3 regions of the Vibrio celticus genome follow, and region 3 is predicted to be linked to each of the others. Evidence: predicted binding sites of a transcription regulator. Region 3 holds the regulator's gene; each other region holds the start of a gene.
The links. The regulator PurR, encoded in region 3, represses purine synthesis genes. The targets are predictions, from matches to a motif close to TNANGNAAACGTTTNCNTNA.

Region 1 (8,275 bases), 520 kb from region 3:
GATTATCTCTGAAGGATGGAACCGTTCGATTGGCAGCCATGATGCAACGGCACACGCAGAAATTGAAACCTTGCGTAAAGCCGGTCAAACCTTAGAAAACTATCGGCTACTCGATACCACTTTATACGTTACGCTAGAACCTTGCCCAATGTGCGCAGGTGCCTTGCTACACAGCCGAGTAAAGCGAATTGTGTTTGGTGCTCCAGACTTAAAAGCGGGCGCTGCAGGTACAGTGTTGAATTTGTTTGAAAGCCAAGCCTCATACCACTATGCCGACGTTGAACATGGTTTGTTAGAGGAAGAGTGCCGTGAGCAATTACAAGCGTTTTTCAAGCGTCGTAGAAAAGAGATAAAAGAGAAGCGAAAGCAAGAACGTCTGTTGGAAGAGCAGCGTTTAGAAGCGGAGATGAAGGCTGGCAATAAGAAATAGCAGCGTGCTTTCGGCACTCTCAATCGCAAGAGTGCCAAGCAAACTGACTTGGTAATTACATTTACTCAGCAATCATCTGCATGAAAGCGCGATTGCGCCAAATGATCTTCTTCTTATTATTTGAAAGCATACGCTTACGACGGTTTGCAGCAACGGTCTTATCAAGGCGTTTCGATTTCAGTTTCTTCATCATTTCAATGATTTCCTATTTGTCGTCTGACTTTTTAGTTTGGACTAACGATTTAATTATAGTGTTATTCGTTTGTTTGGCTTGTCGTACGCTTGGCTTAAATAGAAGAGCAGTTCTAGTCTAAAGCCAGCACTGATGTGCAACAGAACGTAATTTTTGATTATGGTGTGCCGTTATAAAGTTCGATTGTTACTGCAATATGACACATCGAGTTTCATGGCCTTTTGTCGAGCTTGTTCTTTTTCGCGCAGTTATAAAAAGCACAATAAAAAAGAGCAATGCTTAATGGCATTGCTCTTTTAGTATCTACTGCGAAGGTTCCGAACTGCTTACTGTCGATTGAGCAGCACTAATGCTTGATTCAGCACCTGAGGTTTCTAAAGGCGGGATCACCACCAAACCTTCAAGGCTCGCTTCTTGCTCTTTATTGCGCTTATTGACATGGCCAATGATGCTCTGGTAATAACGGCGAATGTTCTCAACGTAATTCCTTGCTTCATCACCACGCGCATACCCATAACGAGTCTTACTGTAGTACTTCTTCTGTCTCAATAGAGGCAACCGGTCTTTTACATCGCCCCAAGCATCAGGATCTCCGCCTTGTGCCTTCGTGAGACGACGCGCGTCCATCATGTGCCCGTAACCGACATTGTATGAAGCAAGGGCGAACCAGATCTTTTCATGTTGTGTGATTGAATCTGGTACTCGGTTCACGATACGACGCAGGTATTCAACACCGCCTTGTACTGACTGTTTCGGGTCAAGACGGTTGGTTACACCAACACTCTTCGCAGTAGGCAGTGTTAGCATCATCATGCCTCGCACTCCAGTTGGCGAGCGCGCAACAGGGTTCCAGTGTGACTCTTGGTATGCCAATGCAGCAATCAAACGCCAATCAAACTCTTGTGAGTACTTCTGAAACAACGGCGACCATTTTGGTAGTTTGCTGTCCAGTGCGCGGATAAAGGCGCGAGTATCAACGTAGTCAAAAGTACCGATGTGGCCGATGTATTTCTCTTCCAGTGAAGCGAGTTCACCAGACTGTTTTAGGTTACCGAAGAACTCAATCAACAGAGCATAAAGGCTTTCATCTTCAGACTTCTGCAAATACCAAGAGATAGGTTGGTCTTCTGTCAGTTCAAAAGCCAAAGCTACGTCTGGGTATAAACGTTGTGCCAGTGACAGCTCAATTGAGTCAGCCACAGTGAATAAGCGCTCCCCAGTCGAGACTTCTTTAAGCAGGTCATTGATATCAGCATTGCCGACCGCATCATAGATAAAGTCATCGTGTGTTTTTTGCAGCTGCTTTAGTGTTGGCTCAAAGTGTGAGTCTTTCACTACAACCAAAGATGGCGTTAATGTGTCAGTAGACGCCGCCTCTTCTGATTCAGTTTGCGCTTTTACAAACTCAGCCTGACGCTCATTCTCAAACTTGATCAGTTGTTCAAGGTTTCTTGGTCGCCACTGGCCTTTTTTGTATACGACCTGTTGGCTTACATAATAATAAGCAGGTGCGGCGCGATAAGCGCGTGTCAGTTTATTGTTTTGCGTTAAGCCGGTTGCGATAAGATCGATTTCGCCTTTCTGCAGGGCAGGGAACAGGCCAGATAAACGGTAAGCGGGTTTAACCTCAAGCTTTACACCAAGCTCCTGCGCAAATTCACGAGCTAATTCGTAATCCAAGCCAGCAGGACCATCAGGACCGATGTAATAAGAGAGTTGGTTATTTAGGGTGCCGACACGAAGAACGCCACGATCTCGTATCTGCTCAAGGACACTTTTAGGTTCAGATTCAATCTGACATCCAGCCAACCCAAATAGGGCGATGGCGAGCAGAAGGAACTTAGACGAAAAGATGAGCGTAAATTTAGGCATCAAAATGAAATCTCGAAAAGTGGAAGCCCCTTTATACCAAACCCCGCAAGGCTGGCAAAGCAGGTTTAATTAAACAGTTGTAAAAGTGGTGATAAATGCAGCAAAAGTACCATTTACGCAGAAAGATAAAAAAAATCACGCAAACGGTTGCTTTTGGTGTTACGTCACAAAAAGAAATGCTTTATAATGCGCTCGCATTGAAGAGGTGGAATCGGCATAGGTTTGGCAACCTTCGGGAATAGCTTCGAAGAAAACAGTTAGGTTGTTCCTATAACCCACTGAATTTATTCCAATACTACCTTAATCAACTGCATAAGAGACGTAAGCACATGAGAATTTTGCGTGGCTCCCCAGCTCTATCTGAGTTTCGTGTTAACAAGCTTTTAGAGCTTTGTCGTGAATTAAGCTTACCTGTAACAGGTATTTACGCTGAGTTTGCCCACTTTGCTGATCTAACGGCAGACCTAGATGAGTCTGAAGTTGAGAAGCTAGAAAAGCTACTGACTTACGGTCCAACGATTGAAGAGCATGAACCTGAAGGTTTACTGCTGCTTGCAACGCCACGCCCGGGCACTATCTCGCCTTGGTCTTCAAAATCAACAGATATCGCACACAACTGCGGACTGGCTAAAGTGTCACGTCTAGAGCGCGGTACTGCTTTCTACATTGAAACCTCTGCTGAACTTTCTGAGCTTCAACTTGTTGAGCTGAAAGCAATCCTGCACGACCGTATGATGGAAGTGGTTTTCACTGACTTCGAATCAGCGGCGGCACTATTTACCGTTGCTGAGCCTGCTCCTTATGCGGAAGTTGACCTACTAACTGGCGGACGTAAAGCGCTTGAAAAAGCAAACGTTACCCTAGGTCTTGCACTTGCAGAAGATGAGATTGATTACCTTCTTGAAAGCTTCACTGAGAAGCTAGGTCGTAACCCGACTGACATCGAGCTAATGATGTTTGCACAAGCGAACTCAGAGCACTGTCGTCACAAGATCTTTAACGCTGATTGGACTATCGATGGCGTTAAACAAGAAAAATCATTGTTCAAGATGATTAAGAACACCTTTGAAACGACACCAGAGCACGTTCTGTCTGCTTATAAAGATAACGCAGCGGTAATGACTGGTTCTGAAGTCGGTCGTTTCTTCCCAGATCCAGAAACTCGCCAGTACAGCTACCACCAAGAGAAAACACACATCTTGATGAAAGTTGAAACGCACAACCACCCAACGGCAATCTCTCCGTGGCCGGGCGCATCGACAGGTTCAGGCGGTGAAATCCGTGATGAAGGCGCAACCGGTATTGGTGGTAAGCCAAAAGCGGGTCTTGTTGCTTTCTCTGTATCTAACCTTAAGATCCCGAACTTCGTTCAACCTTGGGAAACTGACTTTGGTAAGCCAAGCCGTATCGTTACTGCTCTGGATATCATGCTTGAAGGTCCTCTTGGTGGCGCGGCATTCAACAACGAATTTGGTCGTCCAAACCTACTTGGCTACTTCCGTACTTACGAAGAGAAAGTAAACTCTCACGCAGGTGAAGAAGTGCGTGGTTACCACAAACCAATCATGCTAGCTGGTGGTCTTGGCAACATCCGTGATGAGCACGTTCAGAAGAAAGAGATCCCGGTAGGTGCAAGCCTAATCGTTCTTGGTGGTCCTGCGATGAACATCGGCCTTGGCGGCGGTGCGGCATCTTCAATGGATTCTGGTTCTTCTTCTGAAGATCTTGATTTCGCTTCTGTACAACGTGAAAACCCAGAGATGGAGCGTCGTTGTCAGGAAGTTATTGACCGTTGTTGGCAGCTAGGTGATGCGAACCCAATCGCATTCATCCACGATGTGGGCGCGGGCGGTATCTCGAACGCACTTCCTGAGCTAGTAGACGACGGTGAGCGTGGCGGTATCTTCAACCTACGTGACGTACCAAACGATGAGCCGGGTATGAGCCCACTTGAGATCTGGTGTAACGAATCTCAAGAGCGTTACGTAATGGCGGTTGCTGATAAAGACATGGCAACATTCGACGCGATTTGTAAGCGTGAGCGTGCACCATACGCAGTCGTAGGTAAAGCAACGGAAGAGCGTGAACTTAAACTAGAAGATTCACACTTCGACAACACGCCAATCGACATGCCAATGGACATCCTATTAGGTAAAACACCTAAGATGCACCGTGATGCGAAAACGCTAAAAGCGAACAACCCTGCGATTGACCGTTCTGGCATCGAGATGAACGAAGCGGTTGACCGTGTTCTTCGCTTGCCAACCGTCGCTGAGAAAACATTCCTTATCACCATCGGTGACCGCTCGGTAACAGGCCTTGTAGCTCGTGACCAAATGGTTGGCCCATGGCAGGTTCCTGTTGCTAACTGTGCTGTAACAGCGGCAAGCTACGACTCTTACCACGGTGAGGCTATGTCTCTTGGTGAGCGTACGCCAGTTGCACTTCTAGACTTCGGTGCATCGGCTCGTCTAGCGGTTGGTGAAGCAATTACTAACATCGCAGCGACTAACATTGGCGATATCAAACACATTAAACTGTCGGCTAACTGGATGTCTCCAGCGGGTCACCCAGGTGAAGATGCAGGTCTTTACGAAGCGGTTAAAGCGGTGGGTGAAGAACTATGTCCAGCACTAGGTCTAACTATCCCTGTGGGTAAAGACTCAATGTCGATGAAGACTAAGTGGGAAGAGAACGGCGAGCAGAAAGAAGTAACCTCTCCGCTATCTCTTGTTATCACAGCGTTTGCACGTGTTGAAGACGTTCGTAAGACGATTACTCCTCAGCTTCGCACTGACAAAGGTGACACTTCACTGGTTCTTATCGACCTAGGTAACGGCAAAAACCGTATGGGTGCGACAGCACTTGCACAGGTTTACAAGCAGCTTGGTGATAAGCCAGCAGACGTAGACAACGCAGCGCAACTAAAAGGTTTCTACGAAGGCGTTCAAGCACTTGTAGCGAACGACCAAGTTGTCGCTTACCACGATAAAGGCGATGGTGGTCTATTCGTAACGCTAGCAGAAATGGCGTTCGCAGGTCACTGTGGTGTTAACGCTGATATTGCGGCGTTAGGCGAAGATACGCTTGCGGTACTATTCAACGAAGAGCTGGGTGCTGTAATCCAAGTTCGCAACGATGACCTAGACGCAGTACTTGCTACTCTTACAGAAAACGGTCTAGAAACGTGTTCACATGTCATTGGTTCTGTTGAAGCTTCTGATGAGCTAGTGATTAAGTCTGGTGAGTCTGTAGTAATTGAACGTAACCGTACTGAACTACGTACTATCTGGGCTGAGACAACGCACAAGATGCAAGGTCTACGTGATAACCCAGTGTGTGCTGACCAAGAACACGAAGCGAAGAAAGACAACTCAGACCCAGGTCTGAACGTGAAACTAAGCTTTGACGTAAACGAAGACATTGCTGCTCCTTACATCAACACGGGCGCTAAGCCTAAAATGGCGATTCTACGTGAGCAGGGTGTTAACTCTCACGTTGAAATGGCAGCCGCATTTGACCGTGCAGGCTTCGAAGCAACTGACATTCACATGAGCGACATCCTAACGGGTCAAGCGGTACTTGAAGAGTACAACGGCCTTGTGGCTTGTGGTGGTTTCTCTTACGGTGACGTACTAGGCGCTGGTGAAGGTTGGGCTAAGTCGGTTCTGTTTAACGACTCTACGCGTGACCAGTTTGAAAACTTCTTCAAGCGTGAAGATACCTTCTCTCTAGGTGTGTGTAACGGTTGTCAGATGCTGTCTAACCTGCGCGAGCTAATCCCTGGTGCTGAGTACTGGCCACGTTTCGTTCGCAACGAATCTGAGCGTTTTGAAGCACGTTTCAGCCTCGTTGAAGTTCAGAAGTCAGATTCTGTGTTCTTCAACGGTATGGAAGGTTCTCGTATGCCAATCGCTGTTTCTCATGGTGAAGGCCGCGTAGAAGTTCGTGACAACGACCACCTAAACGCGATTGAAAACTCAGGTACAGTTGCACTACGTTACGTTGACAACAACGGTAACCAAACGCAGCAATACCCGAATAACCCGAACGGTTCGCCAAACGCTATCACAGGTCTAACGACTACTGATGGTCGCGTAACTATTATGATGCCTCACCCAGAGCGTGTATTCCGTACGGTTGCTAACTCTTGGTCTCCAGAAGGTTGGGGCGAGAATGGCGCTTGGATGCGTATGTTCCAAAACGCACGTAAGAATGTGGGTTAATCTGGTACACAAAACCGAATAGTTTTAAAAACTAATAAAAGCGCAGATCGAAAGGTCTGCGCTTTTTTATTGGCAACTCTTTAGGAACCAGAGCGAAACAATTAACGTTTGCAGTTTGCTGTTCTAAAAAACTCCACTACGCTAAATGTTATGGAATCAATTTGTTAGGCCATGAATTTCTGTACGTGAACAGGAAGACTGCTGTTTGGCTATGCAAAAACCGAATCAATCATCGTGGCATAAGAGGGATCTATGAAAACAACAATCACAAAAGCAGTTGCAGTGGCAGCGATTGTCATGTCGTTAGCTGGGTGTGTCGGTAGTAATGCCGTTACTGGGAAATTAATGAAGTTCAACGTTGAGGTTGTAGATAACCGTTACGCTCGTGCTGGGGTCAACTTCTTACTTGCTCCGGTTTATGCACTAACAACCGCAGCCGATTACATCGTATTCAACTCGATCGAATTCTGGGCGGGTAAAAACCCACTGACTGGTGCGCCTCACATCTTCGATAGTAAAGTCGATACCATGATTGATGTGAACGACAGCCTTGATGATTCACTGAAAGATGCGCCACTTGGCTTCAACAATCGTCAGATTGAATGGGGTGAGATGCAGCAAATCGACGAGAACACCATTCGTATGGACATTACTTACAACGATGGTCAAAAAGCAGTACTTACAGGCGTTCGTGATGGTGACAAGGTCAGCTACTACATGGATGGCACACTAGTTTCAGAGACTTCTATTCAAGCTCTTGAGCAGCTAGCCGCAGAGAAAGCATAACCCACTCTGATCTGCAGATATAAAAGAAAAGCCGTTGGATTTAACCCCAACGGCTTCGTACTTTTTAGCATTTAGCATTTAGCATTTAGCATTTAGCGCTTAGATTAGTTGTTGCTGTGTAGCTCGCTGTTTAGCTCAACAGCAGACTTGTTCGCAAGACATTCAATTTGGCCAGTGATTGAGTTACGACGGAACAGAAGATCCGAAACGCCAGCTAGATCGCGAGCTTTAATGATTTCTACTTCGTTGCCTTCTTTATCTAGCATGCGAACCTTAGTACCCGCAGTCACGTAAAGACCAGATTCAACCGTGCAACGGTCGCCCATAGGGAAGCCAAGACCAGCGTTTGCGCCTAGTAGGCAGTTTTCGCCGATAGAGATAACCATAGTACCGCCACCAGACAGAGTACCCATGATAGAAGCGCCGCCGCCGATGTCTGAACCGTTACCTACAACAACACCCGCAGAGATACGACCTTCAACCATACTCACGCCAGTTGTACCAGCATTGAAGTTGATGAAACCTTCGTGCATTACTGTTGTGCCTTCGCCTACGTGTGCGCCAAGACGAACACGAGAAGTGTCAGCAATACGAATACCTGTTGGTACTACGTAGTCCACCATTTTAGGGAACTTGTCTACGCAATCTACAGACAGAGCACGACCTGCAAGGCGAGCTTCGATTTGACGCTCAGCCAGCTCTGGTAGGTCGATAGGGCCTTCGTTTGTCCATGCGATGTTGTGCAGTAGACCGAAGATGCCGTCCAGT
Region 2 (8,275 bases), 1.5 Mb from region 3:
CCATACTTCTGGTGGTAAATCAGCAAGCTCATGAGTGACTTGGTAATCATTGACCATTTCACACACGGTATTTACTGGACCATCTAAAAACGCTTGCTCAGCTTCAGAGAGTTTCGGGTCAGCAATGTTCTGAAGCTTCTTCCATTCAGGTTTGCCTTTGAACAGCTCTGCTTCCCACCATACTGTGCCAGCTTCTAGTGCTTCTTTTTCTGTCTGAGACATCGCCGGTAGAACTTTCTTAAATAAAGAGAGTGCTTTTTGGCTGATCAGTGTCTGACGAATGGTCGGTACAGCAAAGATCGCAACGGCTAATAGATAGCAAAGCCAGCCAGTAACAGCCACGCCGCCAAACAGTGTTAATGCTACCATTGCGCCGGTTAATACAACTAATGCACGTACCAGACTAACTCTATGGTAAAGACAGACGCCTAAGATGGCGGTCATGCCGAGTAGGGAGAGCAATATGTTCATGATCGATTTCCTTTTCAGAGATCACTTATTGTTATTAAGTTTAGGTAAGAGGTCTAACCAGTTAAGTGTAAACAAAATATTAAATATTTGTAAAACTCTAAAGTGAATAAAAAGTGATCTCAATAGAGTTAAAGTTCTAATTGTGAGAGGTTGGTGGCGAATATTTGGACGGATTTACAACGACAAGTTAATTAAGGTGGCAATCTTTGGGCTTAAGTGTCGACACTATTTCATGTTTGTGGGTAAACTCAGCTATAAAGAGGGGAAAACCCTCAGTTCTCATTTCACGCACTTTAAGCTGCGTCAAAAAAATAAGAGATAAGCCTTATGTACCAAGACCTAATCAAAAGTGAATTGAACGAAGCTGCTGACGTTCTGAATAAGTTCCTAAGTGATGACCATAACATCGCTCAAATTGAAGCGGCGGCAAAACTGATTGCTGACTCATTCAAGCAAGACGGTAAGGTGCTTTCTTGTGGTAACGGTGGTTCACACTGTGACGCAATGCACTTTGCGGAAGAGCTTACTGGCCGATACCGTGAAAACCGTCCAGGTTACGCTGGCATTGCGATTTCAGATCCAAGCCACCTGTCTTGCGTGAGTAATGATTTTGGCTACGACCACGTATTTTCTCGTTATGTAGAAGCGGTAGGTCGTAAAGGTGATGTGTTGTTCAGTCTGTCGACTTCAGGTAACTCTGCCAATATTCTAAAAGCGATTGAAGCTGCTCAAGCTAAAGGCATGAAGACGATTGCATTGACGGGTAAAGATGGCGGTAAGATGGCGGGTTGTGCTGATATCGAAATCCGAGTGCCACACTTTGGTTATGCAGATCGCATCCAAGAGATTCACATTAAGATCATTCATATTGTGATTCAGCTTGTTGAAAAAGAGATGGAATAATAGTTTTACAGACATTTGGAGCCCAGGTTTGTGGCTCCATTGGTTTTAATAGGGAGTAGATTAAACCATGTGTGAATTGCTCGGTATGAGCGCGAATGTGCCAACTGATATTTGTTTTAGCTTTACTGGTCTTATGCAGCGTGGAGGCAATACTGGCCCGCACCGCGATGGCTGGGGTATTACCTTCTATGAAGGAAAGGGTTTTCGTACATTTAAAGATCCTAACCCTAGCTGTGAATCTAAGATCGCTGAGTTGGTTCAAAACTACCCAATTAAAAGCCAAGCCGTTGTCAGTCATATCCGTCAAGCGAACCGTGGTGGTGTTAATCTAGAGAATACACACCCTTTTACTCGTGAGCTTTGGGGGCGATATTGGACCTTTGCTCACAATGGTCAATTAACGGATTACGACGATCTGATTAGTGGTCGTTTCAGACCGGTTGGCGAGACAGACAGTGAGCTCTCTTTCTGTTGGCTACTCAAACAACTTGAAGAGCGTTTCCCTGAGCCACCTCAAGATATGGAAGGTATGTTTCGCTTTGTGGCTGAGTGTTGTGACAAGCTGCGTGAGAAAGGCGTTTTCAACATGTTACTCAGTGATGGTGAGTATGTGATGACGTACTGCACCAACCATTTGTACTGGATAACAAGGCGCGCACCTTTTGGTAAAGCGAGCCTGATTGATGAAGATGTTGAGATAAACTTCCAGGAAGAGACCACGCCTAATGATGTGGTTACAGTGGTGGCAACTCAGCCTCTAACAGACAATGAAGAGTGGTTTAGAATGAAGCCGGGCGAATATGCGCTGTTTCATTTTGGTGAGCTGATTGGAAACAATCATAAAGCGTTGGAAGATGTCGCTTATGCGCCGAAGAAGGTAGCAAGCCAAGCGCCAACTGAACCATTGAGCTGAGCTAAGTATCCCGAATAGCATTATTTGAACCCTATAAAAAAGGCCGCTTACTGAACTAATGAATCAGTGAGCGGCCTTTTTTGGATTTGATTTAGTATCTGAAGAATTACTCTTCTGCGTAACCGTGTTTACCTAATGCCTTACCGTCTAAGACAGCTTGCCCATTTAGCATTGATAAACGATCTTCGGCGAACCATTTACAGACCATAGGGTAAATGCAGTGTTCTTGAGTAAGCACTCGGCTTGCCAACATATCAGCATCATCATCTTCAAATACCGGAACCTTAGCTTGTAAGATCACAGGGCCACCATCAAGCTCTTCGGTCACAAAGTGGACACTAGTTCCGTGCTCTTTGTCTTGTGCATCAATGGCACGCTGGTGGGTGTGTAGGCCTGGGTATTTAGGCAACAGGGAAGGGTGGATGTTGACCATTTTACCCGCATAGTGACGAACAAACTCTGAACTCAGGATACGCATGTATCCCGCAAGTACGATTAAATCGGGTTGGTATGCATCAATCTGAATCATCAATTCATGATCGAACTCTTCACGTGAACCAAAGTCTTTTGGATTCACTGAATGTGCGTCAACACCTGCGGTTTTCGCTCGTTCTAATCCAAAAGCCTCTGCTTTGTTTGAGAAGACAGCCTTAACTGAAGCATCAATCATATTGTTATCACAGGCATCCAAAATTGCCTGTAAGTTACTTCCGCTTCCTGAAACTAACACAACGATGTTTTTATTAGAGTGACTGGTTTTATTTGAGTGATTGTTTTTCATAGAGTGGGTCATACGATTGATTAACTGAACTGTTTACAATGTACCTACATAAACTAAGGTTTTCTGCGGGCTAAATAGCAAAATGAGGACCATTAGGTCCTCATTGATTAACTAAGTAAGTGAACGTATCACTTATTTGATTTCTACTTGCTCTTCGCCAGCTTCAGCGTTTGCGATCTCACCGATAACCCAAGCGTTTTCGCCTTCAGCTTTCAGTAGTTCAACAGCAGCGTCTGCTTGATCTTTAGGTAGAGCAACAACTAGGCCTACACCACAGTTGAAAGTGCGGTACATTTCAAATGTCTCCACGTTACCTTTCTCTTGTAGCCAGTTGAAGATAGCAGGCCATTCCCAGCTCTTGCCATCAATGACGGCTTTAGTACCTTCAGGAAGTACGCGTGGGATGTTTTCCCAGAAACCACCACCTGTGATGTGCGAGATAGCATGAATGTCATGCTCTGCAATCATCTTAAGTGCCGATTTGATGTAAATCTTAGTAGGTTCTAGTAGGTGCTCACCAATAGTGCGACCTTCTAGTTCTTCACTCTTATCAGCACCAGAAACTTCTAGAACTTTACGAATTAAAGAGTAACCGTTTGAGTGTGGACCACTTGAGCCGACAGCGATAAGTGCGTCGCCTGCTGCTACTTTAGTGCCGTCAATGATGTCAGCTTTTTCTACAACACCAACACAGAAGCCAGCTACATCGTAGTCGTCGCCTTCGTACATGCCTGGCATTTCAGCAGTTTCACCACCGATTAGTGCACAGCCAGCTTGAACACAGCCTTCAGCAATACCAGAAACAACGTCTGCTGCTGTATCTACATCTAGCTTACCTGTTGCGTAGTAGTCTAGGAAGAATAGCGGCTCACCACCTTGAACGATTAAGTCGTTCACACACATTGCCACTAGGTCGATACCAATGGTGTCGTGTTTTTTCAGATCCAAAGCAAGGCGAAGTTTAGTACCAACACCATCAGTACCTGAAACAAGTACCGGCTCTTTGTATTTCGTTGGAAGTTCACATAGGGCGCCAAAGCCACCAATACCGCCCATTACTTCAGGGCGACGAGTGCGTTTAACAGCACCTTTGATACGGTCTACTAGTGCATTACCTGCGTCGATATCAACACCAGCGTCTTTGTAGCTTAGAGAAGAAGTATTACCACTCACGGGATAGTCCTCGAACTTAAGTTGGATGTGAAAACGGCGCTATTCTAACAGGGCTTGATTACCAAGAGCAAACGTTTGCGCGGTTTTTTTTATTAGAATAAAGATTCTGAAATAACCTTAGAGTTCGTGTATAATCTACAGGTTTGTTTAAATATTGCCGGAGTTGGAAATGAAAGTTGTTGAAGTGAAACACCCGCTAGTAAAACATAAAATTGGCCTGATGCGTGAAGGTGAGATTAGCACTAAGCGTTTTCGTGAGCTAGCGACAGAAGTGGGTAGCCTTCTAACATACGAAGCGACATCAGACTTTGAAACTGAGCGTGTGACGATTAACGGTTGGAACGGTCCAGTAGAAGTTGACCAAATTAAAGGTAAAAAAGTAACGGTAGTGCCAATCCTACGTGCTGGTCTAGGCATGATGGACGGCGTTCTTGAGCACATCCCAAGTGCACGTATCAGCGTTGTTGGTATCTACCGTGACGAAGAAACACTTGAGCCAGTACCATACTTCAACAAGCTTGCATCTAACATCGATGAGCGTATTGCTCTAGTGGTAGACCCAATGCTTGCGACAGGTGGTTCTATGATCGCGACTATCGACCTGATGAAAGAGAAAGGTTGTAAGCACTTTAAGATTCTTGTGCTTGTTGCTGCTCCTGAAGGTATCGCTGCTCTAGAAAAAGCGCACCCAGATGTTGAGCTTTACACGGCTGCAATCGATGAGAAGCTAAACGACAAGGGCTACATTGTTCCTGGTCTTGGCGATGCTGGCGATAAGATCTTCGGTACTAAGTAATTCGGTTTCAGCTTAAGTGACTCTAAACAGTTCCTTAACTCGCTGAATTAACCGTATTAATAAAAAGGGAGAGCATTCGATGCTCTCCCTTTTTTGATCTTGTTAGGTTGTGATTCTTTGGAATCTAGCCTTACCGACTCATTAATCGATTTGAGCTTTATCTACCACAGTGTTGTCACCTAGCTCATCTGGAAGTACTAGGTTAAGTAGAATCGCTACGATGCCACATAAGCTTACGCCCTGTAGGCTAAAGTCGCCGATGCCAAATGCCATGCCGCCAATACCAAAGACTAAGGTAATGCCCACAATCACAAGATTACGTGATTTGTGCAGGTCAACTTTGTTCTGAATTAGAGTATTCAAGCCTACGGTTGCGATAGAACCAAACAGTAGAATCATGATGCCGCCCATTACAGGAACCGGAATCGTTTGAAGTAGTGCACCTAGCTTACCAACCAATGCCAGAACGATGGCGGTTACCGCAGCCCAAGTCATGATCACTGGGTTGAATGCTTTGGTCAGCATTACTGCGCCTGTTACTTCACTGTAGGTAGTGTTTGGTGGCGCGCCTAGCATTGAAGCAGCAATTGTTGCCACACCGTCACCAGTAATTGTGCGGTGTAGGCCAGGTTTTTTAAGGTAGTCTTTACCGGTCACGTTAGAGATAGCAAGCATGTCGCCTACGTGCTCAACAGCAGGTGCAATCGCAACAAATACCATAAAGAAGATAGCGTTGATGTTGAACTCTGGCGCTGTGAAGTTTGGCAGAGCCAACCAAGATGCTTGCGCTACTGGTGTGAAGTCGACTGCGCCATAAACCAAGCTAGTGATGTAACCCGCGACAATACCACCGAAGATTGGCAGTAGCTTAAGGAAGCCTTTAGAGAACACACTGATGACAATGGTCACTAACAGTGAAATCGAAGAGATCCACAGTGCAGCGTCTGCATCAACAAGCTGAACCGCGCCATCGCCTGTCTTACCTAGCGCCATGTTAACCGCAACAGGCGCAAGGCCTAAACCGATAACCATGATCACAGGGCCAACCACGACAGGTGGAAGCAGTTTATGGATGAAGCCAACGCCACGAACTTTAATTAACGCGCCCATTAGTACATACACAACACCCGCCGCCATAAGGCCGCCCATGGTTGCACCTACACCCCAAGTTTGAATACCAAACATGATAGGCGCGATGAATGCGAAAGAAGACGCTAAGAAGATTGGCACTGAACGGCGTGTAATAAGTTGGAATAAAAGGGTACCGATACCTGCGCCAAAGAGTGCAACGTTAGGATCAAGTCCTGTTAGTAGCGGCACGAGTACAAGCGCACCAAAAGCTACGAACAGCATTTGCGCACCTTGCAAAGCATTTTTCATGATATGTCCTTAAAAATGGTCGTTATATGAAAAGTGAAAAATAAAATTCGCGGGATTCTATCACTTAGCAATCGATTGCTACACCAGATAGATCAAATTTATTTATCTTAGTGATGTTTTATATCCATCTAAGCCCTAGAAATTCAGTTTATAAGTGAGCGATTTATCATGGCCAGGTGATATTTTGTGGTTATTAAACACAGTGGGCGCTATCGACCTTGCCCCTCAATCCATAGTTGCTTATCATCTAGGCACAAGATTTGAATATTAGGATCAGTATGCGCTACATAGCATTGTTGTTGATGGGACTATTAGCCTCTCCGAGTTATGCCTTAACTCAAGTAGATATTTTTAGTGCTGAAGTTGCGATTAACGCTGAAGACAAACAGCCAGAACAAGTGGCAAGAAATACAGGTATGGAGCAGGTATTGATACGTGCGACTGGCCAAACTGATGTCGCTTCGAATGAGACGATTCAAAAGGCGATGCGCAAGAGTTCGCAGTACATGTCTCAAATGAGTTTTGGCGAAAGCAATGACCAATCAACATTGCGTATGCGTTTTAACGGTGCTCAAATCCGTTCTCTGTTGACTCAAGCACAGTTACCTTACTGGCCTGACACGCGTTCAAACATCCTTGTTTGGCTGGTGGAAGAGGACAACTACGACAAGAACATCGTATGGGAACACTCTAACTCAGAGTTAGCAGCTAGCTTACAAGCTAACGCAAAAGAGCGTGGCTTGCCTCTAACGCTGCCTGTGGGTGACTTTGACGATATTACGGGTATTGCGACTTCTGATTTGTGGGGTAGCTTTGTTACGCCAATCAGTAAAGCGAGTCAGCGTTATCCTGTTGATGCTGTGTTGGTGATAAAGGCTCAATCTTCAGGTCTACGTTGGACTCTATACGATCAAAAGCCAAGTCAATTGACGAGCGCACCAACATCGCCTGTAAGTGGTTCTTTATCAGGTAACAGTGCCACGACTTCTAAGAAGTTAGTCGACCAAATCAGTAACTACTACGCAGGAAAAAGTGCTGTGACGGTAGCGAGTGAGTCATCAGAATCGATTTTAACGCAGTTTATTAGCCTGAATAATGCTCAAGACTTCTTTCAGTTGGAAAACGCACTTAAGCGTCTCAACTCGGTGGCAAGCCTAGATATTCTGAAGATTCAGAACAACGAAGTCACTTTCCGAATTCACTTATTGTCGACTCAACAAGAGTTTGAGCAAGAAGTTGCAAGTATTCGCCAAGTTGCGAAGGTTGAAGAATCTTACATTGAGCCTGAAGTGAGCCCTGAATTTGAAACTCAAGACAACACCATGTCTGTAGGTGACGATTCAACAGATGCTGCTGAAGTCGTTGGTGACGAAACTGACTCAGGCGTGCAAGTGATTAAGGGCAACGAGGTGTCTGAGGATACTGAGCTAACGAATACGCCTGACGCAACGTTAGAGGATTCTAGTACAGAAGATCTAACCATCACTGCGCCAGTACATGCTAAGCCAAGCTTGGTCTACGAGTGGGTTCGCTCATAGTTGTCAGCTGACATGACTGATTGAAATGAAAACATGAAAAAAGCCCTGCAAGAGCAATCTCGCAGGGCTTTTTGTTTGTAAGCGTTCAGTTTAAAAGCATGGGCTCAATATTATTGCTCGAACTTAGCTTTTTCTTTCTTTTCTACTTCGGAAAGACGCTTCAACTTGATGCCTAACTCTTTGGCTCTAAAGCGAGTAAATAAGATATTGCCCGCGAAACCTAGAGTCGTCAGAAGCAGTTCTACAGCCGCTAATAAACGTTCACCATCGTCTACATACACAATAGTTAGTGCGTGTAGGAAATAGAGCATCAAGACGAA
Region 3 (8,275 bases):
TCGTGATTGTCGGTACTGGCGATCCGGTTTTGGCGAGTCAATTGAAAGAGCTATCAGCCCTTCACTTAGATAAGTTCTCGTTCGTGGAAGCGTACAATAATGAACTTGCGCACTTGGTTGAAGCGGGCTCTGATTTCTTCTTAATGCCTTCGGAGTTCGAACCGTGTGGCTTAAACCAAATCTACAGCATGGCTTACGGTACTTTGCCGATTGTTCGTTCTGTGGGAGGTTTAAAAGACAGTGTGAATGATTACGATGAGGAACCTGAAGTCGCGACTGGGTTTGCTTTTGAAGAGCCAACACCGCAAGCGTTATTGGCTGTGTTACATCGTTCATTACTGCTTTACGCACAAAACCCATCTGAAATTAAGCGTGTTCAGCTTTATGCGATGCAGCAAGATTTTAGTTGGGAAGATGCGGCTAAAGAATACCTAACTATGTACCATTCAGCATTTTAACTTGTTGACTTAGTTTTAAAATTAGCTGGCGAGCGACAACCGCTCGCAATAAATGAAGGCGCTCTAATTGTAGAGTGCCTTTTTGTTTCCTGGTCAGATCACATCACGTTTACGAAGACAAAGCTTGCAAACTCATTTTAGTCAGGTAGAAAAGGTGAGGTAGGTATTCACATGACTAATGATAGGTTTGACACTATTATCACTTAAAGTTCTTAATAGCGTGATATCCTTAGTCATCGCCTCGTGATGAGGCATAGCTCCATTCCAATAATTAAAGCGATAGGTATGTCTGAGAGTTTACTATTTCATAAAACATTTACTCACCCTACGAGCGATGAGTGGGTTGTATTTGTGCATGGCGCAGGAGGCAGCTCCTCCATCTGGTTCAAGCAGATCAAAGCGTATAAACAGCATTTCAACTTACTTCTCATTGATCTGAGAGGGCACGGTAAATCAGACAATATACTTAAAGGGCTGATTTCGAATCGTTATACGTTCAAATCAGTGACGCTTGATATTCTTAAAGTGTTAGACCATCTTAAGATCCGTTCTGCACATTTCGTTGGCATGTCTTTGGGCACGATTATTGTGCGTAACGTTGCCGAGTTAGCGGCTGGCCGTGTACGTTCAATGGTACTAGGTGGTGCCGTGACTAAACTCAACACTCGCTCTCAAGTGTTAATCAAGTTAGGTAACCTCAGCAAGCACATCATTCCTTATATGTGGTTGTACAGTCTTTTTGCTTACGTTGTGATGCCACAAAAAAGCCAAAAAGAATCGCGTCACCTATTTATCCGCGAAGCCAAAAAACTGTGCCAGAAAGAATTTAAACGCTGGTTTATCCTCACGGCTGATGTAAACCCCTTGATGAAGTATTTCAAAGACAGAGAATTGCCGATCCCAACCCTTTATTTGATGGGCGAACGCGACTACATGTTTATTAAGCCTGTAAAAGAAATGGTCGCAGCGCATGAGTCGAGCGAGCTAGTAGAGATTCCGAATTGTGGGCACGTATGTAACGTGGAAAACCCGGAAGAGTTTAATCAGCGTTCGATTGCGTTTATTCAAAAACAAATTCAGTGATTTTCTAGGCGTGAAATCAAAGATGATTTAATCGAATTGAAATAAAAACGGGAAGCTAATTTTAGCTTCCCGTTTTTATTTGGAGGAGGTATCTGACCGAATCGTTCTATCAGGTCACTGAAACCTTGCTATTCAGGTGAGGCAGCACCGCACTGCCAGCAAGAACCGAATTGCGCTTCGTTGACTTCATGACACTCACCACAACGCCACTCTTCATAGATGATCGAATCTTGCTGCTTTTGGTAGTCATTTACGAGCATGCGAGCTTTACTGGCCAATTCTGGCTCATATAACCATACGTAAGGGTCAGTTTCTTCAGTGAATGGGATTTCCCCTTTCAATCCGAACAACCCCTCACCACGGACTTCACAGGCGATATTCTCGCTTTCTAACAATCCACAGATGATATGAGCTTCTGTCGGATTCGATGCACTGAAGATTTTCATTGAAATAGAACCTTATTCGGCTATCTGTGTTATTTAGCTATTATAAATTATTTAGCTATTATAAATTATTCAGCTATATACGTTATTCCGCCACAGGCGCTGAACGAAACTTACCCATCAACCATTTAGCAACTATTGGGAATATCCCCAATAACGCAAATGACAATAGTACTGAAGGGGAGACGATGCCTGAAAGTGAATCAATTTCTGCGAGCTGAGTACCAGCATTCAAGAAAACCGCCGTCCCCGGTAACATCCCGATCTGACTTGTAATGTAATAACGACTCACTGACATCGGTGTTAGACCCATCAATAGGTTGATAAGGAAAAATGGGAATACAGGAATCAGACGCAGAGAAAATAAGTAAAATGCGCCGTCTTTTTCAACTCCCTTGTTAATTGTCGCCAATTTGTCACCAAACTTGGTTTGAATCCAGTCACGCAACAAGTAACGGCTACTTAAGAAGGCTAAGGTCGCACCGATCGCACTTGCGAAAGATACTAGCAGCAAGCTATTCCAGAAGCCAAATAGCGCAGCCCCTAATAGGGTCACAACAGCGGCTCCGGGAATGGAGAAAGCCGTAATCATGACATACGCGACAAAATAGATAGCGGCAGCAGCAATAAAGTTGCTGTCAATATAGTCATTTAACACAGCTTGTTGGGCCTTAGCATTTTCAAGCGTTAAGTACTGGCCGAAATTGATGCCTAACACCACGATGGTTACGACCAACACAATACCCAATATCATTTTCTTACTCATTGATACTTCCTCTAAATTTTCAATGCATACCGATAGTATAGATAGACAGGCAAAGCATAGATTAACTTTCATCAGATATAAAAAAAGCCGCAGTAAATGAACTGACCCCCAATAGTTGGACACCAATTATTGGGGGTCTTTTTATGTCCAAATATAGCCGAGAGCTAAAATGTATCATTGCTAAGCAATACTTAGATGGCACGTCATCTCTCTACTTAGCAAAACAATATTCAATTTCTTCAAGGCAGATACGGTATTGGGCTCAAGTCTTTGCCATCCATGGTACTGATTCATTTTTACCAACTAAGCATGCCGCGACTGCTCAAACAAAACGAAAAGCATTGAATTTAATGTGGACGAATGAATGGTCTCTCACGCACACTAGCGCAGTATTAAACCTCTCATCCCTGGGATACTCTCTGTCTGGCTCAAACGATTTAATGAGCTCGGTATCAAGGGGCTCAAAATGCGCCAGAAAGGAAGACCCTCAATGAAACAGCAACCTCAACGAACCACTAAGCCTGATAATGAAATGACACTTGAGGAGCTAAAAGAGGAGTTAGTCTACTTACGAACCGAGAATGCTGTTTTAAAAAGTTGGAAGAGTTGGAGCAGGAAAAACCGTCGAACAAAGAAAAAGCGGTCATAGCTCTAACTCTTAAAGGCAAGTACCCGTTGAAGCACTTACTGCAGACTCTACAGCTGGCAAAAAGTGTCTTTTATTATCAGGCTCAAACGAGCAAGCGCCCAAATAGCTACGAACGTGAGCTGCGGTTGATAAAGTCAATTTATCATGAACATAAGGGCCGATACGGTTATCGTCGTATTCATTTAGAACTAAAAAATCAGGGGGTCGCGCTTAATCACAAAACGGTTCAAAGGCTTATGGCTCAGCTCAACCTTAAATCGACGGTCAGGATTAAAAAGTACCGTTCATACCGAGGAGAGTCTGGAACAGCTGCTCCCAACGTGCTTGAAAGAGATTTTAGTGCGACTCAACCCGATGAAAAGTGGGTAACTGATGTCACGGAGTTCAAAGTCAAAGAGCAGAAAGTATACTTGTCTCCAGTTGTCGACTTGTTTACTCAGGAAGTGGTAGCTTATAGAGTGGCCAAAAATGCCTGCTTGCCGCTTGTCACGGATATGCTGACGGAGGCTATATCAACGCTTAAACCCAACTCAAAGCCAATTATACACAGCGATCAAGGTTGGCAATATCGCCATCGACAGTATCAGAAAAAGGTAGCGGAGAGTGGGTTAACGCAAAGCATGTCGAGAAAAGGTAACTGCTTGGATAATGCTGTTGCTGAAAACTTTTTTGCTTTACTCAAAACCGAGATGTATCACAACCAAAGCTTTGAAGATGCAGATGCTCTGATAGAGCAAATTAAAGAATACATCGAGTACTACAATACCAAACGTATAAAAGTGAAACTAAAAGGCCTGACTCCGATAGAATATCGAACTCAGGCCTTGAAAGCCGCTTAACAGAAATGTCCAACTTTATGGGGTCACTTCAAAATGCGGCTTAGTTATGTATATAGATTGCACTGACAAAGTTAATTGACGCGATTGATAAGCTCTTCACGACGCTGCTGAGGTATAACAGACCAATGTGTTCCATTGATCGCGCCTTCTAGCGCCCAAAGTAGTTCAATACTGACAGAAGACGCATGCGATTCTTTGATGGCGTTAAATGCGTTTACAGAGCCAGATTCATATAAACGTTCTACAGAATCGATCCCTGCCTTTTTCAACATACGCTCGGTAGCGAGTCGAAGATTAGGCAGATCCTTGAGTCGGGTCGGCTTGGCAGAAGACTGCTCAGCTTTTTCTTCTTTAGCAAAACCTAGAGACGTGGTTGCAAGCTGCAAGATTTTCTCTTGATCTTGCCAGAGGCCTTCAGGTAAAGCGAAATATTTAGTAACGACAGGGAAACCACGTTTTTTGTAGACGTATGGTTGAAACCCTTGTTGTTCGAATTGTTTCGTTGTGCCTTTGTCTGCGCGTATGTGCAACTGGTCATTTACAACCAGAGCAAACATAGTGTCATCAGCAAAAAGACCGAAGCCACCAAACATTGAGCGTGATTTTATTTTTCCTAGGGACTCAAATAACTTCATCGAGTCCTTTAGTATCGGTTTATCCATGTTATTTATCTCGGTGTATTTGAACTACGCCACCAAATAAGCAGGTCCGAGAGATTAGCAAAATGTTGCAATTAAATTGTCAATAAGCCGTAAATTACTAAATTATTAGTAGTTACTGCATTTTGCCATCGGTAACCCCGCTACCATACCAACGAGTGGTTTAGGCCGGAAGCTTTGCGTCTCACTCTTTCGAGTGGTTTGCCCTGTGCGTGACTGATTGAATAGAATAAAGTTTTTGTTGAATGAAGCTCACAGTTGATATTTCAAAATGTGACATTGCTTCAATTAATGATCTTTCATTTATGCATAAGGGTTCATTATGGTTGCTGATAAAAAAAGCGCACCTAAAGGTGCGCTTGATGAAATTAAACTCGAATTATCAATTAATTTAACGTCTTAACTGTACTTCGTTCAACAATTTCAGGGTGCATTTCGAAGACGCGTTTTTCGTGGTCTTTGTCTTTGATGCGCTCCAATAGAATTTCGAATGCATTCTTACCAACACGACGTTTTGGTTGGTGAACTGTCGTTAACGGCGGAGAGAAGTATTCAGCGAGTTCGATGTTGTCGTAACCGATCACTGAGATATCTTCAGGAATGCGGATGCCTTTTTCTTGCAGTCGGCTCATTAAGCCGAGTGCCATTGTGTCGTTAAAGCAGAATACTGCCGTTGGACGATCTTCCATCTCAACGATTTGTTCTGCAGCAAGAACAGCCGTATCACACTCAAAGTTGCCTTCGATGATCATATTTTCATCAGCAGAAATCTTTGCTTCGTTGAGTGCGCGCTTGTAACCGGCAATACGTTCAACACATGCTGCTTTGTCTAAGTGGCCACTTAAACATGCAATCTTAGAGTGACCGCGTTCAATAAGGTATTTGGTCGCTAGGTAGCCACCTTCTTCTGAGTTATCGATGATCTTATCAGCCTGAGAGCTCTCTGGACCCCAGTCCATGATAACTTTAGGGATGTCAGCGTGACGGTCTAACATCTCTCTTAGTTCTTCAGTTAGGTCAGAACACATAACTAAGATGCCATCTACACGTTTCTCTGCAAGCATTCGAATGTAGTCACGTTGCTTCTCATAGATGCCGCCCGTATTACACAGGATCAAAGTGTAACCTTGACGGTAGCAGTAGCTTTCAACACCATCGATAACTTCAGAGAAGAATAGGTTAGTTGATTGAGTCACTAGCATGCCAATAGTGCGTGTTGTATTACATTTCAAGCTACGAGCAACAGCACTTGGTGCATAGTTCAGTTCATCTACGGCTTTGTTTACTTTTTCTTGAGTTGCTTCTGCAACAAAGCGAGTTTTATTAATTACGTGAGAAACGGTTGTTGTTGATACGCCGGCTAAGCGAGCGACATCTTTTATAGTGGCCATGGTTTTATCCTATTAGAAGCTACTTTCCCAAAGTACGGAATAAAGTAGCCGTTAAGCTACCTAACTAAGAGCTTAAATTTGTAGGGCTCTTTGGGTACTAAAGTGCTAAAAAACAAAAAACCGCTATTGAGCGGCTTGTCTTAACACCGAAATGCTCTGAACTTTAATAAGCATAGCATTTCGTGAATGTTTCATATTTTATCGTTTGCGGTCACAATTTTAGACTGACTAGAAATTACTCGCAATAAAATTCACCCAGAAATCCGGGTGAATTGTCACATTCTGCTGAATTTATTTACCTAGTCATCCAATAAGCTATTCACCGGCTAAATATTGAGTGTCTAATTGACAGAATGCGAGTAGCAAAGATGAGACGGAGGCGTAGAAACCGAATTCATCAACGTCATGACATTTCACGTTGAACTTTGGTACCCAAGTCAGCAATTGTTGTTCGATAAACTGCTGTTGAACGGCAAATGAATTCTCTAGCTCTTCTTCAATATCCGTTTCGTTTGAACGAATGATTAAGTTACCAAGGAAATCGAGTTCAATAGCAATGTGGTCTGCTGGCTCTTTTAGATCTTGGTTCACGACTAAGTTGTGTTTAGCCATGATCTCTTCCATATCTTTTGCTGGCTTATCATTCAAGAGGCCAGTTTCGCCGATATACATTGAAGCGTAAGGAAGAGCGCCGTGTTTATCTGTCTTTAAGAATAGGTCGCAAAAGTCTGCAGACAGTTCTAGCTGAGCATCTTCACGTGTTTGTAGGCGGTTCAGCGCATCCACTAACTTATCAATCGCTGGCTTTAGTGTCTCATTTTCGCCTAAACCAGTTAGGAAAGAACGAATTTCAACAGAGTGGTAGTGATCGAGTTCTTCTTGAGTGAGCTCTTTGGCAAATAAGCTTGATAGCCACCAGTATATTTCTGCTCTTTGCTCGTTGAACGCTTTCGTATCTTTCATTTGTTAGATCCTGACTTAGTCTTGTGATGTTGCTTATATGCATCTTGAAGTCACTTGGGCATAAGCACACCAAGGCTGAATAACAAGGCTATTTGCAAAACGCAAAGTTACTCGTTAGTAGTAATGCCTATATTGAATTGCGATGGACGATAAATAGCAAGGTTTAAGATTGTCTTGTATCAAAAAAAATCCATGTTTCTGGCTTTTATCTTCTGTACCACTAGAATTGTTACTAGTTATGAATAGAATAGTCACTGAAACTATTAAATAAGAAAAGTGGTGTAGATGAGCTATCACGTATTAGTCGTAGAAGATGATGTGGTAACCCGCAGTAAACTGGTTGGATACTTCCAGAACGAGGGTTACACAGTGAGCGAAGCAGAAAGCGGCGCTCAAATGAGAAACGTGTTAGAAGAAAACAACGTTGACCTCATTATGCTGGACATCAACTTACCAGGCGAAGATGGATTGATGCTAACTCGCGAATTACGCAGTCAATCAGACATTGGAATTATTTTAGTTACTGGACGCACGGATAGCATCGACAAGATCGTTGGCCTTGAAATGGGCGCTGACGATTACGTTACTAAACCCTTCGAACTTCGCGAGTTATTAGTTCGAGTTAAAAACCTACTTTGGCGTATCTCTGCTGCTCGTAAAACAGCAGCGGGCGCAGTCGAAGAAACATCAGATGAGTCTGTGGTTCGTTTTGGGGAGTGGACATTTGATATCCCTCGTCGCGCGTTAAGCAAAAACGGCGAACCGGTGAAACTGACCAAAGCAGAATACGAACTGCTAGTGGCTTTGTCTTCTTACCCTAATCAAGTATTAAGCCGCGAACGTATTTTGAATATGATTAGCCACCGAGTGGACGCGCCTAATGACCGTACTATCGACGTATTGATTCGTCGTATGCGTGCAAAAATGGAGTTCGATCCTAAGAACCCACAAATCTTTGTGACGGTTCACGGTGAAGGTTACATGTTCGCTGGTGATTGATTTCCTTCGGGAGTGATTAATCAAC

Region 1: a site for PurR is predicted at 2,631-2,650, ahead of purL (phosphoribosylformylglycinamidine synthase). Genes of this name have one in related genera too.
Region 2: a site for PurR is predicted at 4,305-4,324, ahead of purM (phosphoribosylformylglycinamidine cyclo-ligase). Genes of this name have one in related genera too.

What each region holds. Positions count from the first base shown of each region.
Region 1 covers NZ_AP025463.1:2,835,489-2,843,763, reverse strand. The annotation lists partial or broken gene tadA (tRNA adenosine(34) deaminase TadA) at 1-430, shown strand, start outside; gene OCV19_RS12780 (hypothetical protein) at 492-623, opposite strand; gene mltF (membrane-bound lytic murein transglycosylase MltF) at 927-2,495, opposite strand; gene purL (phosphoribosylformylglycinamidine synthase) at 2,825-6,721, shown strand; gene OCV19_RS12765 (DUF3332 domain-containing protein) at 6,974-7,507, shown strand; gene dapD (2,3,4,5-tetrahydropyridine-2,6-dicarboxylate N-succinyltransferase) at 7,612-8,275, opposite strand, start outside.
Region 2 covers NZ_AP025463.1:815,317-823,591, forward strand. The annotation lists gene fadE (acyl-CoA dehydrogenase FadE) at 1-471, opposite strand, end outside; gene lpcA (D-sedoheptulose 7-phosphate isomerase) at 799-1,374, shown strand; gene OCV19_RS03890 (class II glutamine amidotransferase) at 1,442-2,287, shown strand; gene purN (phosphoribosylglycinamide formyltransferase) at 2,394-3,068, opposite strand; gene purM (phosphoribosylformylglycinamidine cyclo-ligase) at 3,201-4,241, opposite strand; gene upp (uracil phosphoribosyltransferase) at 4,411-5,037, shown strand; gene OCV19_RS03910 (uracil-xanthine permease family protein) at 5,179-6,417, opposite strand; gene OCV19_RS03915 (DUF2066 domain-containing protein) at 6,696-7,955, shown strand; gene OCV19_RS03920 (DUF2069 domain-containing protein) at 8,066-8,275, opposite strand, start outside.
Region 3 covers NZ_AP025463.1:2,314,962-2,323,236, reverse strand. The annotation lists gene glgA (glycogen synthase GlgA) at 1-458, shown strand, start outside; gene OCV19_RS10455 (alpha/beta fold hydrolase) at 744-1,541, shown strand; gene OCV19_RS10450 (putative signal transducing protein) at 1,670-1,987, opposite strand; gene OCV19_RS10445 (TVP38/TMEM64 family protein) at 2,070-2,750, opposite strand; gene OCV19_RS10440 (transposase) at 2,894-3,244, shown strand; gene OCV19_RS10435 (IS3 family transposase) at 3,357-4,238, shown strand; gene OCV19_RS10430 (TfoX/Sxy family DNA transformation protein) at 4,310-4,900, opposite strand; cyclic di-GMP riboswitch class I at 5,028-5,113, opposite strand; gene purR (HTH-type transcriptional repressor PurR) at 5,284-6,288, opposite strand; gene torD (molecular chaperone TorD) at 6,604-7,251, opposite strand; gene torR (two-component system response regulator TorR) at 7,537-8,250, shown strand.